DNA from 3 places in the Bacillus sp. 1NLA3E genome. Region 1 is predicted to be linked to each of the others. Evidence: predicted binding sites of a transcription regulator. Region 1 holds the regulator's gene; each other region holds the start of a gene.
The links. Region 1 encodes Rex, which represses fermentation and respiration genes when NADH is low (regulators of the CRP and FNR family bind a similar motif). Its sites were predicted from a motif close to TTGTGAAATATTTCACAA; they were not measured.
Positions count from the first base shown of each region.

Region 2: the regulator Rex is predicted to act here: its motif matches at 3,436-3,453, upstream of hcp (hydroxylamine reductase).
Region 3: the regulator Rex is predicted to act here: its motif matches at 2,390-2,407, upstream of B1NLA3E_RS16490 (L-lactate dehydrogenase).

Region 1 covers NC_021171.1:225,881-230,971, reverse strand. Annotated here, with positions in the region: gene B1NLA3E_RS01250 (FAD-dependent oxidoreductase) at 1-499, opposite strand, end outside; gene B1NLA3E_RS01245 (PucR family transcriptional regulator) at 710-2,161, opposite strand; gene B1NLA3E_RS01240 (redox-sensing transcriptional repressor Rex) at 2,799-3,452, opposite strand; gene moaC (cyclic pyranopterin monophosphate synthase MoaC) at 3,478-3,972, opposite strand; gene B1NLA3E_RS01230 (ABC-F family ATP-binding cassette domain-containing protein) at 4,117-5,091, shown strand, end outside.
Region 2 covers NC_021171.1:3,188,042-3,193,132, reverse strand. Annotated here, with positions in the region: gene B1NLA3E_RS23340 (YppG family protein) at 1-35, shown strand, start outside; gene B1NLA3E_RS15200 (ABC transporter permease subunit) at 189-1,052, shown strand; gene B1NLA3E_RS15195 (ABC transporter permease subunit) at 1,045-2,016, shown strand; gene B1NLA3E_RS15190 (Hsp20/alpha crystallin family protein) at 2,845-3,321, opposite strand; gene hcp (hydroxylamine reductase) at 3,514-4,803, shown strand; gene B1NLA3E_RS15180 (Crp/Fnr family transcriptional regulator) at 4,861-5,091, opposite strand, start outside.
Region 3 covers NC_021171.1:3,444,583-3,449,673, reverse strand. Annotated here, with positions in the region: gene B1NLA3E_RS16510 (hypothetical protein) at 1-420, shown strand, start outside; gene rpmG (50S ribosomal protein L33) at 477-626, shown strand; gene B1NLA3E_RS16500 (5-formyltetrahydrofolate cyclo-ligase) at 990-1,556, shown strand; gene B1NLA3E_RS16495 (DUF92 domain-containing protein) at 1,549-2,331, shown strand; gene B1NLA3E_RS16490 (L-lactate dehydrogenase) at 2,494-3,444, shown strand; gene B1NLA3E_RS16485 (IS1182 family transposase) at 3,571-5,043, shown strand.

The DNA.
Region 1 (5,091 bases):
GTGCAAGTTCCATCAGCCAATCAAAGTCCTCGCCGCTATGATTAGCCCAGTAGTTCCACATACGGTGATCTGCACGGTAACCCATCTGCTTCATGTTCTCGGTAATTGCAGCGTTTTTATCCATCTTGACTCCAAGAGACTTTTGAATTTTGCTATCGATGATTCCATACTGACCGCTGCGGACTTGGAATGTGTCTGCCTTTTCGACAACAATTACTGAGGCACCGGCCTCCGACGCTGCTCGTGCCGCATGCATTCCTGCTACACCAGCCCCGACAATCACCACGTCAGCTTTAAGAGTCTGTTTAATTTTCGAATCAGAAATTTCAGGTGCCTTACCCAGCCAATCTTCGGACGAAGTTTCTGCAGAAGCTCGTGCAGTATCCGCTTTCTCGGAACAACCAGCCAGTAGTCCCGCGGAAGCAACCCCCAAAGCTGCAATTGCTGTTCCTTTAACAAAGTTCCTTCGACTTAACCCCTTCTTCTCGTTTTCGCTCATTAGTACTCTTCCTTTTCTCTATATATTTTGTACTACACAAAAATGCTATCATTTTGTAATTTTCGGCAACATATATCATGGTACAGAATTTACATCGTGATCATTTTCACAATTTGTACTTTCATACTATAAAGTTAAATCAAACAAAAATACCCTGCCAGCTTTGTAGCTGGCAGGGTATTTTTGTTTAGCAAGAAGCTTTATATCGAACTAGAAGAAACTTATTTTATTGTTAGTCCGGTGTGCTATAAACTCAAGTCCTTTAAAGGAAATATATAACTGAAAGAATGTTTCGCCATCGTGTAGGTCAATGTTTGTGATTTCTTGAATTTTATTAATGCGGTAAACCAGGGTGTTTCGATGAATATAAAGGATTTCCTTCGTCTTTAATAAAGCTTTTAGGTTAATAATATAATAGTATAGTGTTTTCATAAATTCAGTATGGTTTTCTTTATCGTAGTTTACCAGACAAAATACAGCTGGATGCAAATAATCCGTAATATCGGTAGTCTTGTTGCCCAATTCAAACAATCGGTAAATAGATAGTTGTTGAAAAAAGAAAACTTTTCCCGGCTTTTGTAAAGATAAACCAATATCCAGAGCATCTTTTGCTTGTTGATAATGTCGCTTGATTTGACAGGGATCGTGAAAGCACATACTAAAACCAGCAGCCATATCACAAGCGTTAAGATAAGTGTTGAGCCTCTCCTGCTCCTGACCCGTCAATTCCTGATTTTCATTATTATGATGGATCAATACAATATGATCTGTGTATACGGCAAAAATACTGTTTTTAAAAATCTTTCCTAGTTCCTTTAATATTGGATGTAATTGCGAGTTTAAATGAGTTGGATTTACTGATTGAATCACAGCCATATAAATATTTTTATTCAATTTCAAATTCAAGGTGCTGATTCGTGCTTCGATAAATTCTCTTTTTTCAATTGAATTTTCCAGCATATCCCTAAGAAAATGCTCATGTAGCATACCCTTGATATTTTTATTAAAGTAGTTGTTTTTCATTTCAAGGGAGATAATCTTGCATATTTTATCAGTCAGAATAAGGTCGCTTTCATCCCAATCAACATATCCTTTCATTACCACTGCATATCCAATGATAACTTTATCCAACATAATGGGCGCATGTATCAGTATGGTATCTTCCGGCAAAGGTTTGTCATGGCCGTAGCACTTCCAAAAATAGGAAGAACCTTTCTCTCGCATCGTATCTAACGCTTTTACCTGAAAAAAAGCTGCCATTGTTTGTTGAATCATCTGCTCATCCTGTCCGGCCATTTTATAAATCTCATTCTCAGGTCTTAAGTTTTGAGAAAAAGCAAGAATTTGAAAACCTAAATCATATATTATAATAGGGTTTCCAAGTAAGGAACAAGCTGTGTCCGCAATGGTTTGCAGATTTCCGGAACATGCAGCGTCTAAAAGCTTTTGAGGAATATAACCTTCATCACTAGATGTGAGGATAATGTTTTGTATCCGCGCATATAACGTATTAACGCTGACCGGCTTCTTAATTAAAATAAGATTGAGCATATCACAAGAAGTCAACTCAGTTGGAATTTCAAGGTCACATAGACACACTAAATTAATAGATGAACAAAACTGCGCTGGGTCTTGGAGTATGAAATCTTTGCAGATATACAAAATGTCATCCTTGAATTCTGACGGGATTTCCTCTATTAAAATGACTGTAGTTACCTTTTCATTTTTCCTGTTATTAATATATAGTTGGGGTTCGAATTCATCAAGCTCACATGAAACTCTGCGCATATTGGTTGTCATATCGGTCACCTCCAAATAAAAGAGCTGTTAACACAAAAAAAGAGGGAATCTCCTCCCTTTCCGCGGACGAACTGCCAAGCCCCCTCGTTCGAGCCTCGCGTGGGGTCATCCCCTTCTTTTTCCGCTGGAATATCGCAAATTCCCTTACAATCAACAAACATCGTTTAACAGACACCCATGCCAATCCCCTCGGCACATCTATAAATAAAAATAACAAAGGAAGTTATCCACAGTTATTTTTTGGGTAGGGCCTATTATTTAAATAAATAGGTCAAATGTGTTGAAAAAACTTAATCAAATACCATTGTATAATTGTCCCATTGAAATAACACAAAGAATAAAAGAATATATCATGACAAAATGCAAAAGTTTTATAGTGAATTCGTATGCAAGGGAAAATTGGAAATTCCCCATATAAAAAACCTGTATAGAATAAATTCTACACAGGTTTGAAAATCATATTAGTTTATCAACGGCCCTCTATGGGTACATTTTTTCCTTATTCCTCTTCTACCTTTGGATAGTGCTTTAAGAAATACACAAGTGATTGTAATTCTACGGCCAAATCAATATGATGAACACGAATGTCCGAAGGAACATTCAATCGTGCTGGCGTAAAATTTAGAATTCCTTTAATAGGACCACTGGTTAACCGATCAGTTGTCGCTTGCGCTACTGGAGCTGGAATCGTCAGAATCGCCACATGAATATTCTCTTCTTTGATTTTTTTCTCTAAATCATCCATATGAGCAACAGGAACATCAAGAATACTTGTTCCAACCTTTGCTGGGTCTACATCAAATGCAATGGCGATCTTCGTATTATTATTTTTTAAAAAATTATAATTTAATAAAGCTGTGCCTAGATTACCTACACCAATTAAAGCTACTTTTGTCAATTCATCCTGATCAAGCGTTTTCCGAAAAAAAGTTAACAGGTAATTCACATTGTAACCGTAGCCCTTTTTCCCTAACGCACCAAAATAAGAGAAGTCTCTGCGTATCGTCGCAGAATCTACTTTGACTGCCTCGCTTAGTTCTGCAGATGAAACGCGCTGTTTTCCGGATGTATGTAAATTTTTTAAGAAACGATAATACAGTGGTAATCTTTTTGCAGTGGCCTGTGGTATTTTGGATGAACCCTCATTTGCCATAACAACTCTCCTCTCCAATATAAAATTATTTCACACGGTTTTCTCTATGAAAATCTCCGCTTTTCCCACCTGTTTTTTCAACTAAAAACGTTTTTCCAATTACCATACCTTTATCGACTGCCTTACACATATCGTAAACCGTTAAAGCACAAACCGAGGCTGCTGTTAACGCTTCCATTTCCACACCTGTATTTCCTTTTGTTTTAACCTTTGCTGAAATGTGCAAAATATAGTCATTATTTTCTTTTCCCCATGAAAAAGAAATATCTACACCATTTAAGGGAATCGGGTGACACATTGGAATAATATCCCAAGTTTTTTTACATGCCATTACTGCTGCAACTTGTGCAACTGCTAGGACATCCCCTTTTTTCATTTCATTATTGGTTATTTTTTCATAAATATCACAGCTAACAGTAATACTTGAATAAGCGAGAGCTGTTCTAATTGTTTCAGGTTTACTGCTAACATCGACCATTTTAGCACGGCCTTCTTCATTAAAATGCGTAAATTCTCCCATATGTACACACCTTTCTAACAAAATCATACACTATTTTTCCAAACATGTATGTATCAACTTGTATTTTCCTTCACAAGATTGGAGTTATTGCTGATATGATAGGAATACGATAAACTTACTCTATCGCAATAGAGGTGAAAAACAATGATATTATTACAAGTAAACCAATTAAATAAATATTATGGTGCAGATCTTATTTTATCTAATATTAAACTAGAAGTACAAACTCGAGATAGAATTGCCTTAGTCGGCCGTAACGGTGCTGGAAAATCTACTCTGCTAAAAATCATTGCTGGGCAGATGTCCTTTGATTCTGGAGAAATCATGAAACCAAAGGAAGTTACGATTGGGTATTTAGCACAAAATACAGGGCTGGAATCAAGCCTTTCCATTTGGGAAGAAATGCTTACGGTTTTTGCTGGATTACGAATTCTTGAACAAAAGCTTCGACAATATGAAGAACAAATGTCTGATCCAGCAATATTAAAAGAAACAAGCACTTACGAAAAATTATTAAAGGATTATGACCTCTTGCAGGTTCAATTTAAAGACCTTGGAGGGTACCAATACGAGGCCGATATTCGTTCCGTTCTTCACGGTTTAAATTTTCATACCTTTGATTATTCTACCAAAATTTCCAGCCTGAGTGGTGGCCAAAAAACGCGGCTTGCACTTGGAAAATTATTATTAACCAAACCCGATATTCTTATTTTGGACGAACCCACCAACCATTTAGACATTGAAACATTGTCCTGGTTAGAACAGTATTTACAAAATTACGAAGGAGCTATTTTAATTGTTTCTCATGATCGCTACTTTTTAGACAAAGTTGTCAACCAGGTTTATGAAATGTCACGGCAACAAATCCTAAAATTCACAGGAAATTATAGTTCCTATCTCGTGCACAAGGCAGAAAACTATGAACGTGAAATGAAGATGTATGAAAAGCAGCAGGATGAAATTACGAAGTTACAAGATTTTGTTGCTCGAAACCTCGCCCGTGCATCCACTACAAAAAGGGCGCAAAGCCGGCGGAAACAACTTAATCGAATGGATGTTATGAACCGGCCTCTAGGAAATGAGAAATCAGCTACATTCTCTTTTGATATTGAAAAACAA
Region 2 (5,091 bases), 1.9 Mb from region 1:
TGGTAAAAGGTCTAGGAGGGATGTTTAAGGCTTAAATAGGATGAGTAAAATGGCGACCCGGTTTGTCGCCTTCTTTCTATTTATATGATTACAAACTATATAGGTATAGTTATTGTGGGTGATATTGACAATTCTCTTGAACAAAAGGAAAATGGGAAATAATCACCTTAATTAAAGGGGGAGGACTTTTGTTACGTCTAATTCAGAAAATGGTTGTTATTGTAGTACTTATTCTTTTCCTCTCTGCCTTACCTGAGATTATTTCTGTTAATAATGTCGAAAAGTCTTTAGAGTGGAACTGGACAAAGCTTCCTGAAATATATGGAAATTTTTTCGCGGAAATATCTAAAGGTAGTTTAGGAACATATCAATTAGGTTCTCAAACAAGAGCGATTAGTGGGGATATTGGAGATAATTTTGTTACTAGCCTCATTCTTATGGTTTCAGGTGTTGTGGTAGGCGTAATCATTAGTATAGTCTTTGGCATTTTTGTCAGTCGGTTCCGTTTAACAAGATGGTTTAGGCTGATCATGAATTTAATTGCAGCTATTCCAGATTTTATGTTAATTGTCATTTCATTATTTATTGCGATTAAGATTTATCAAATAACAGGATTTAGAATGATTTCACTAAGACCAGATGCAGGGCTATTAAATATGTGGTTTCCCATAATTCTTATTGCTCTGTCTCCTACACTTTATTTATTTAAGCTTGTCTCCTTAAAATATTATCAAACGAGCGGTGAGGATTACATTCGGACTGCAGTTTCAAAAGGGCTTAGCTCAAATTACATAAACTTTCAGCATGTTTTCAAAAATATTGAACCGTTTATTTTTGCAGAGTTAACAAAAATAATCTCGTTAGCTGTTGGTAACCTATTTATTATTGAATATTTATTGAATGTGCCAGGGATAACTAAATTTATCTTTCAAAGTAATCAAATTCAGCCAATTGCTATTGGTTTGTTTTCGATGCTACTGATTTCTCTAATTGTCTATTTTACTGTTAGCTTGTTATTCTATCTATTTAAACGAGGATTTCTCTATGAATAAATTTCTGCGAATAAATTACTCTTTATATGTGGGCGCTTTTTTTGTTGTCGTCCTTATTTTGCTTTCCATTATCGGTCCTTTACTTGCACCTCACACTTTAACCGAAGCTCTTGAAACTCATTACACAAACGGTAAAGTGTTTGCACCTCCGCTTGAGCCATTTAAGTCAAAGAATTTTCCGTTAGGTACGGACAAGTGGGGATATGACATGCTCTCCATGGTATTATTTGGATTACGCTATACCATATTTATCTCGATTATCATCACTGTAATTAAAATGTCTTTAGGAACTCTCGCGGGAATCTATATTGGAACATGGAAAAAAACTCCTGGATGGATGGAAGCGATTGAAAATGCATGGAGTTATGTTCCTCTTTTTTTAGTAGTCTATTTTTTCTTGAAGCCAATAACCTTTAATAGTCTAATAGACCCTAATACTCTGGTTTTCTATTTTATTTTGATTACCTCAATCATTAGCATTCCAAGTATTATTTCTTCTGTGAGGTTAAAGACGCAAGAAGTGTACAAATCTATTTTTATTGAGGCAGCTAGTACATTAGGAGCAGGGAGAAATAGAATTGTGTGGAAGCATATCTTTCCACAACTAAAAGAATCATTACTGGTGATGTTTATTTTGGAAATCGTCTTTTGTATGACGATTATGGGTCAATTGGCCCTAATGAATATTTTTGTGGGAGGAACATATGTTACATTCGATCCAATTATTTATCATTCTATTACAAAAGAACTAGCTGGATTAGTGGGGCAGGCTAGGGCGAATATTTATAGTAATCAACATGTGTTGGTTATTCCGCTTATTTCCCTATTAATAACGACGGTTTCTTTTAATATGCTTGCGAATGGCTTGAAAAACCGAATTCAGGCAAACTACCAAAGAACTCCATGGATAAAAACCGGGAATAATTCATATTCTCCCCCAATACGAAGGAAGAAAAGAGGTTGACGAAAGTCAACCTCAGATTCTCGAAAAAGGTTATTTTCTCAGAATTTTCATAGATTGCCTATGCTAAGAGACCTGTTGATATCCGCTCCAGGTGCTTCGCTCCAATCAACAAGTGGCAAATCAACCTAAAGGATTGCAACACAACTTATCCAACCTAGCTAAATGTGGCTCTGTGGCTCCCGTTTTTCCGCGACTCAAGAATTTTGGTCATCATAGCGACTCTTTGATTCCCATTTTTCCAAGACTCTTGAATTTTAGGGCAACATTGCAGCTCTTTGAGTCCCATTTCTCACGAGTGTCCTTGAATTCACCAAAGCTGTCCGAAATCGCCGCTTAGTGGGAACATATAAGTTCAGAAAACAACTTAATAAGGAAGGACCTTTTCAAGAAGAAACGAAAAATCGATTTATTAGTGAATCAAGCGTAGAAGGTGATCGTCTGGAACTAAATCATCAATAGACCCACATTCATATTCACTTTGGCTAGACACTTTTGGCTTAAACAATGATTTCACCACTTATTTTTATTATTTATTGATTGAGTGAAAGGTCTGTATTTGAACCGCTCTGTTGATTGGAGTGGAAGGCGCGAAGACTCCTGCGGGAGCAGCGGGACAGGTGAGACCCCGCAGGCGCTTTAGCGCCGAGGAGGCTCACCGCCCGCCCCGCGGAAAGCGAAGCGCCTGGAACGGAAATCAACAGACCAATTAAACAGCCTAATTATTATAAAAAATTAACGCGGTGAATTACTAAATTTTTCAGGTAAAATAATAGACTGTCGATAGTTTCTCGACAGCCTGAGGTTGACGAGAGTCAGCCTCTTTTTTTCTTACTCTTGATCAATGATGATTTTTTTTCCTGCTTGTTTGGGAACGCGAATTTCAAGTAGACCGTCTTTATAGCTGGCTTTCACGGCTTTCTCGTTTATTTGGAAAGGAAGCGAAATGGTTCTGCTTGTTTGTGAAAGAGATTGTCTTTTTCGATAAAGTTGATTGTTCTCGTCCGCTTCAGTGATGACCTCTTGATTATTCACGACGATAGACATGGCATTCCCTAGTACATTGATTTGAATTTGTTCTATGGTTACTCCTGGCAGCTTGGCGGTAACAATATGGTCCTTTTCATTTTCTGAAACGTCGATGGGGAAGGAATTTACCGGAAAGGGACTCTTAAAAAAATCATCGATGGTTTGTAATATTCCTCGCATCGGTTTCTCCTGAAAAAATTGGTTCATTTGCTTCATAATATCTCCGAAGTGTGTAGGATGTTCTTCATTATTAGGGTCAAACGGAAGTTTAGAAGTCATGACTCCTTGGCTCCTCTCATACAGAAGTTTGCTAACATTCTATGCATTTACCCAAAATGTGGTTCATTGACCAGATTGAAAACGTTTTATGAATATTTTTTGAAAAAATGAGTTTTGTGGCATTTATCACATTTTATTTTCTGAATCACCTGTATGATGTAACTGTAGATTGATTGAAAGTGAGGAGAAAACATGTTTTGTTATCAATGTGAACAAACTCCAACTGGCGGATGTACTGTTGTAGGAGTCTGCGGTAAAGACGAAACAATAGCTAGCCTACAGGACACCATTATTTTCGGATTAAAAGGGATTGCAGCTTATCGGACCCATGCAAACCAACTAGGATACACAGATGCATTTGTTGATAAAACCACTCAAGAAGCGTTATACATGACATTAACAAACTCTAATTTTAATGTGCAAGAACACATTAATATGGCAATGCAAGTGGGGCAAGCAGCTGTTAGAATGATGGAAGTACTAGATGAGGCTCATACCAGCCGTCTTGGAATTCCAGAACCGATCCGTGTGTCTCAGAATAAAATCGAGGGAAAAGCGATTGTCGTTTCCGGACATAATTTATTCGCTTTAGAAGAATTATTGAAGCAAACTGAAGGAAAAGGCATCAATATTTATACGCATTCAGAAATGCTTCCAGCTCATGGCTATCCAGCTTTGAAAAAATTCTCTCACCTAAAGGGGAATATAGGTAAGGCATGGTATGACCAACGTCGTTTGTTTGAGAAATTCCCTGGAGCAATTTTAGCGACAACTAACTGTGTAATGCCAATTAAAGGTTCATACGCTGATCGTATGTTCTCTTATGAGGTTGCTGGTTTAGAAAATGTACAAAAAATTGAAAACGATGATTTCTCTCCATTAATTAATCGTGCGCTTGAGCTTCCTGAAGCAAATATTGAGTCAGACGAAACCTTATTAACTGGATTCCATCATGAAACAGTACTTGGATTGGCTCCTGAAGTAATCGCAGCTGTTAAAGAGGGAAAAATTAAGCGTTTCTTTGTAATTGCTGGTTGCGATGCACCAGGTACAGGCGGTGAATATTACCGTGAGTTGGCAACATCTTTACCACCAGAAACAGTTATCTTAACGACTTCATGTGGTAAATTCCGTTTTAATGATGTGGACTACGGTGTTGTTCCAGGCACAGAGATTCCACGTTATATCGATTTAGGTCAATGTAACAACTCAGGCTCTACGGTGAAAATTGCCCTTGCTTTAGCAGACGCATTTGGCTGTTCTGTAAACGAGTTGCCAGTAAGTATCGTACTATCTTGGTTTGAGCAAAAAGCTGTGGCTATTTTGCTAGGATTATTCAGCCTAGGCATTCAAGATATTCGCATTGGACCAAAGGCTCCAGAATTCATTTCTGAAGGTGTCTTAAATGTACTTCAAGAGACTTTTAACCTTAAGTTGATTGGAAATGCACAAGAAGATATGCAAGCAATGTTAAATGCTTAATTAACACAAATAAAAAAAAAACAACCGCCTTTACCTCTCTGCGGTTGTTTTTTTTTTCTAAAAAATTTCATCCAATAGAACCTGAGGGTCTAGGATCATGTCCCCGTTTGCATTAACTTCAATCAGCTCTTCTTTTTTCATCTTGGTGAGTGTGCGGCTGACTGTCTCTCTAGTTGTACCTATCATGTTGGCGAGGTCTTTGTTGGTGAATTCTGACTTTAACAATATTCTTCCATCCTCAAACATGGTTCCATTCTTTTCAGCCAGTCTAACAAGTAGTTTAATAAT
Region 3 (5,091 bases), 1.6 Mb from region 1:
AATCATAATGAGATCAAAAAAGACCTGAAATTAATTGTAATGCATCATTTTGATAAATATTCAAAAAATGATTTTACATTTATATCACCAACTGAAAAGGTGATTTTCCATCTTGCAAATCGTAATTTGTATTTAGTTAATGGTCAAATCAACGGAACCTTAATTGATGACTATACGGTTCAGCCCTCATGGAATATTTATACAGAAAAATTTTGGGATAGTCAGAGGAAAGGGACATTAAAGTATCAGCCGATGTCCCAGGGCCCTTCAACCAGTATTTTTACATTAAATATGGAAATTCCAGCCTTTAAAACACTTCAGGCAAATACATGGAAGATCTCAGGTATTGCAAAAGGCGACCTTCTTCGATTAAATCATTTGGTTTTAAAAAACACACTAGCTTTTCCATATAATAAGTGATATTATAGAAAAGTCGTATGAGCGAACTAGCTTTAAATTGTTTGGAGGGAAATACTATGCGCGTGAATATTACGTTAGCTTGCACAGAGTGTGGAGATCGTAACTATATTTCAACAAAAAATAAACGTAACAATCCTGATCGTCTTGAGCTTAAAAAATATTGCCCAAGAGAAAAACGTACAACAGCACATCGTGAAACAAAATAAGCAGTGGGAGCTTCCTGCTGCTTTTTTTGTTGCCTAAATTTAAGTCATTTAAGTCGGAATGAAGGCACTATATTCCCTTTTTTAAAGATAGGTTCTTTTCTAAAAGATTGTTTTTTTTTAATAGGTTTTGTGAAAAGCAAACCGTTGATAAAGAAGTTGATTGGAGCGGAAGGTGCGAGACTCCTGCGGGAGCAGCGGGACAGGTGAGACCCCGCAGGCGCTTTAGCGCCGAGGAGGCTCACCGCCCGCCCCGCGGAAAGCGAGCATCCTGGAGCGGAAATCAACCACACTACTCTTTTAATAAATAGCAACAAAGTTTACGAAAACAGCCTAAAGATATGATTTGTGAAGAGGTGTTGTCCTTTGGAAAAAAATAAACTTCGCCAAGAAATGAAACAGAAATTAGCATCCCAACAAAAAAAGGTTTACGAAGAAAAGTCAGATAAGATTGCTCAAAACCTTTTCAAAGATTTGAGTTGGGTTAACGCCAAAACGGTTGGGATAACGATATCCAATCCTCCAGAAGTGGATACATATCAAATAATTAAAAAAGCTTGGGAGCTCGGAAAAACAGTGGTTGTGCCGAAGTGTCAACCGAAAAATAGGCAGCTTCGTTTTAGGGTGATAGAGCATTTTTCCCAACTTGAGAAAGTATTCTTTGGCCTATATGAACCGATAGAGTCTATTACAAGCGAAGTTGATTCACACATGATTGATTTGCTCATTGTACCAGGTCTTGCTTTTTCTAGGGAAGGATATAGGATGGGATTCGGTGGCGGGTATTATGATCGATACCTTAAGAATTATCATGGAGACAAGCTGTCATTATGTTTTGATATTCAAATTGTCCCGCATCTTCCTGTTGAAGATCACGATCTACCTGTTGCAAAGATCATAACGGATCATGAGGTTATTAATACAAATGGTTAACATTATACTGTATATAGTTGTTATTTTAGCTACTGTTTTTTCTGGCTATTACCTTCGATACTTAACTTTTTCTGGTTCTGTGACAGCCGCAGCAGTTGGGATTTCTGTTGCACTTGGGTTTGGCTGGAAAGGATTAGTGTTATTGGGGCTATTTTTTTCTACATCAAGTTTATGGTCAAAGTTTAAGGATGATTTTAAGAGTCAAATTGAGCAAAAAAATGCAAAAGGTTCTCGGAGAGATTGGCAACAAGTACTTGCAAACGGTGGCATTGCTGTTGTTTCTAGTTTGCTTTTCTTTTATTATGAACACCCAATCTGGATTTTGGCGTTTTCAGTATCAATCGCAAGTGCAAATTCGGACACGTGGGCTTCTGAAATTGGAACTTTAAGTAAGCACCCGCCATTGTTCATTAGAACTTTCAAAAGGTCAGAAAAAGGAACTTCCGGTGCGGTTAGCCTGCTTGGATCCTTCGCAGCGCTCTTGGGCTCCCTCCTAATTGCTGTTTTTGCTACTTTCCTTTTTAAGTTGGATTTATATTATCTTTCCTTCATCTTCCTGTTTGGCTTTTTGGGCAATGTTTTCGACACTATTATGGGGGCCTTTCTACAAGCTTCCTACCTCTGTCCTATTTGCCAAACTGAAACGGAAAAAACAATCCATTGTAACCAACGGACAAAGCTAAAAAGAGGGATTCCATTTATGAATAATGAAGTTGTTAACTTCCTTTCAGGTCTTTTAGCAACAATTGTCGGTACCCTGTGCTTCTTAAAATAAATGTAACGATTTCTTCATAAAGCTTACGCTTACATTAGAAAAATTGACTTGAAAATGTTTGTGAAATAATGCACAATCTAATTAGCAGCAAAAATAACGTGTTTTTTTAGGCATCATGGAAATAATGATAAAAGAAATCTTATTATTCCGGAGGGTACAAAAATGATAGGTCGAGTGAATAGAGTCGCTTTAATTGGTACTGGTGCAGTTGGATCTAGTTATGCATTTGCTATGTTAAACCAAGGTGTAGTTGAAGAATTTGTACTAATTGATTTAAATAAGGAGAAGTCTGAAGGAGACGCAATGGATTTAAATCATGGTTTACCATTTGCCCCTTCAGCAACGAAAATCTGGTTTGGTGATTATGCTGATTGTAAAGATGCTGATATAGTGGTAATTTGTGCAGGTGCAAATCAAAAACCTGGTGAAACAAGACTTGATCTTGTTGGGAAAAATACAGCAATCTTTAAAGGGATTGTCGAACAAGTTATGGGAAGTGGCTTTGACGGAATTTTCGTCGTGGCAACTAATCCAGTGGATATTTTAACGTACGTAACGTGGAAATTTTCAGGCCTTCCAAAAGAACGAATTATCGGTTCTGGAACCATTTTAGATACAGCACGTTTCCGTTATTTGCTAGGTGATTATTTTGCTGTTGACCCGCGTAATGTCCATGCTTATATTATTGGAGAACATGGAGACACAGAGTTGCCAGTCTGGAGTCAAGCTGATATCGCTGGGCTACCTATCTCAGATTGGACAAAGAATAAACCGAATTTCCAACAAGAAGATCTAGATACGCTTTTCTTGAACGTTAGAGATGCGGCCTACCAAATTATCCAACGCAAAGGTGCAACCTTCTATGGGATAGCCATGGGACTCGTAAGGCTTACAAAAGCCATTTTACAAAATGAAAATTCAGTGTTAACTGTCTCTGCTTATTTGGAAAATAAGTATGGACAGGATGATGTTTTTATTGGTGTTCCAGCAGTTGTGAACCGAAATGGTATCCGTGAGGTAGTCGAAATAACCTTAAGCAAAGAGGAACAGGAGAAATTCAGCCATTCCTCATCTGTTCTAAAAAATCTTTTAGGAACCATTTTTCCTAAATAGTTTTATGAAAAAGACTGTCTACTAGAGGCCACTGCAAAACACTTACATTTTTTAGAAGAAACGCCCTTCGGGGCGTTTTTTTGTTAAAATAAAGATATATTAATTATCTGTATTGGAGTTTAAGCAATGTTACTTAATCATAATCAATCAAGCCTATCCTTTCATTCGGACCTATATTCTTTTGTGCCAGAAAATCATATTTTAAGACGCGTTCATGAACTAGTGGACTTTTCCTTTATTAATAATTTAGTTAAAGAATCATATAGTGAGTTTTACGGTAGACCTGCAAATGAGCCTGAATTGTTGTTTCGTCTCCTATTTCTCCAATTCCTTTATAATTTATCGGATGAAAGAGTAATTGAGGATTCGCAATACAATTTAGCCTATAAGTGGTTTTTAGGTTTAAATCCAGAAGATAATTTACCAGATGCTTCCCAACTTAGCCGATTCCGTGTACATAGACTAGGAGCAAATAGGGTTGAAATGGTTCTTGAGCATATTGTAAAACAATGTGTAGAAAAAGGATTGATTCAGTCTAAGGCTCTGATTATTGATTCAACTCATACTCTTGCTAACGCAGCCAAGGAAAAGCCATTAGATGTTTTGAAAAAAGCAGCTAATCGTCTTCTAAAAGGGGTAAAGAAACAGTATTCCAGTCTTTATAAAAAGCTTCCAACATTTCCAAAATTAAAGGGAACGGATGAGGAAAAGGCGAAACAACTTTTGCAATATTTAGTAGAACTAAAGGATCTATTAGATGAAAAACTCCCAGATGCCGAAGGCAGCTTGCTTGAAAAGATAAACATCGTAAAGCAAATTGTTGATGATGAGAGACTTTTAACTAACAAAGGGATTGCATCTGCAGTTGACCCAGATGCACGTTTTGGAAGGAAATCTAAGTCAAGATCTTTTTATGGATATAAGAATCACATTGCTATGACTGAAGAAGAAATCATTACTGCCATTCATGTTACTCCAGGAAATGAAGATGATGGAAAACAGCTACAAACTTTGGTTAACAAGACAAAAGAACAACAAATAACGATTGATGAAGTTCTTGCCGATACAGCATATTCTAGAAAGGAAAATTTAACCTTCCTTCAAACAGATGAGATTAAAGCTTCGATTCCTTTAAGTCCAGCAGTCTATGGAATTCGAGAAGATGATAAATTTCAATATGACAAGGAAAATGACGAAGTTATATGCCCTGCAGGGCATACAAGTATAAGGAAGGCTAAAACTGGAAGAAAAGAAACGGGTACTAACCAATGCTTAACCTTTTACTTTGATACAAACCTTTGTAAAAAGTGTCCTTTCAAGGAAGATTGTTATAACAATACAAAGGAAAAAACATATTCCATAAGTATTAAATCAGAGGAACATATTCATCAGATGGCATATTTGGAATCTGATGAATATCACCAAAGAAAAGGAATTCGTTCCAAAATTGAACATAAAAATGCTGAATTAAAGAATGCACATAGAATGACCAGGGCAAAATACCGTGGTCAATTTGGTATGCGAATACAAGCGTTTCTAACAGCGTTTGTAGTAAATGTTAAGAGAATGATAAAGCTAAAAATGTCCCTTTCAGTGTGATAGAGGGAACCTAAAATTCACTATGTTCAAAAAAGGAGCCGCCAATTA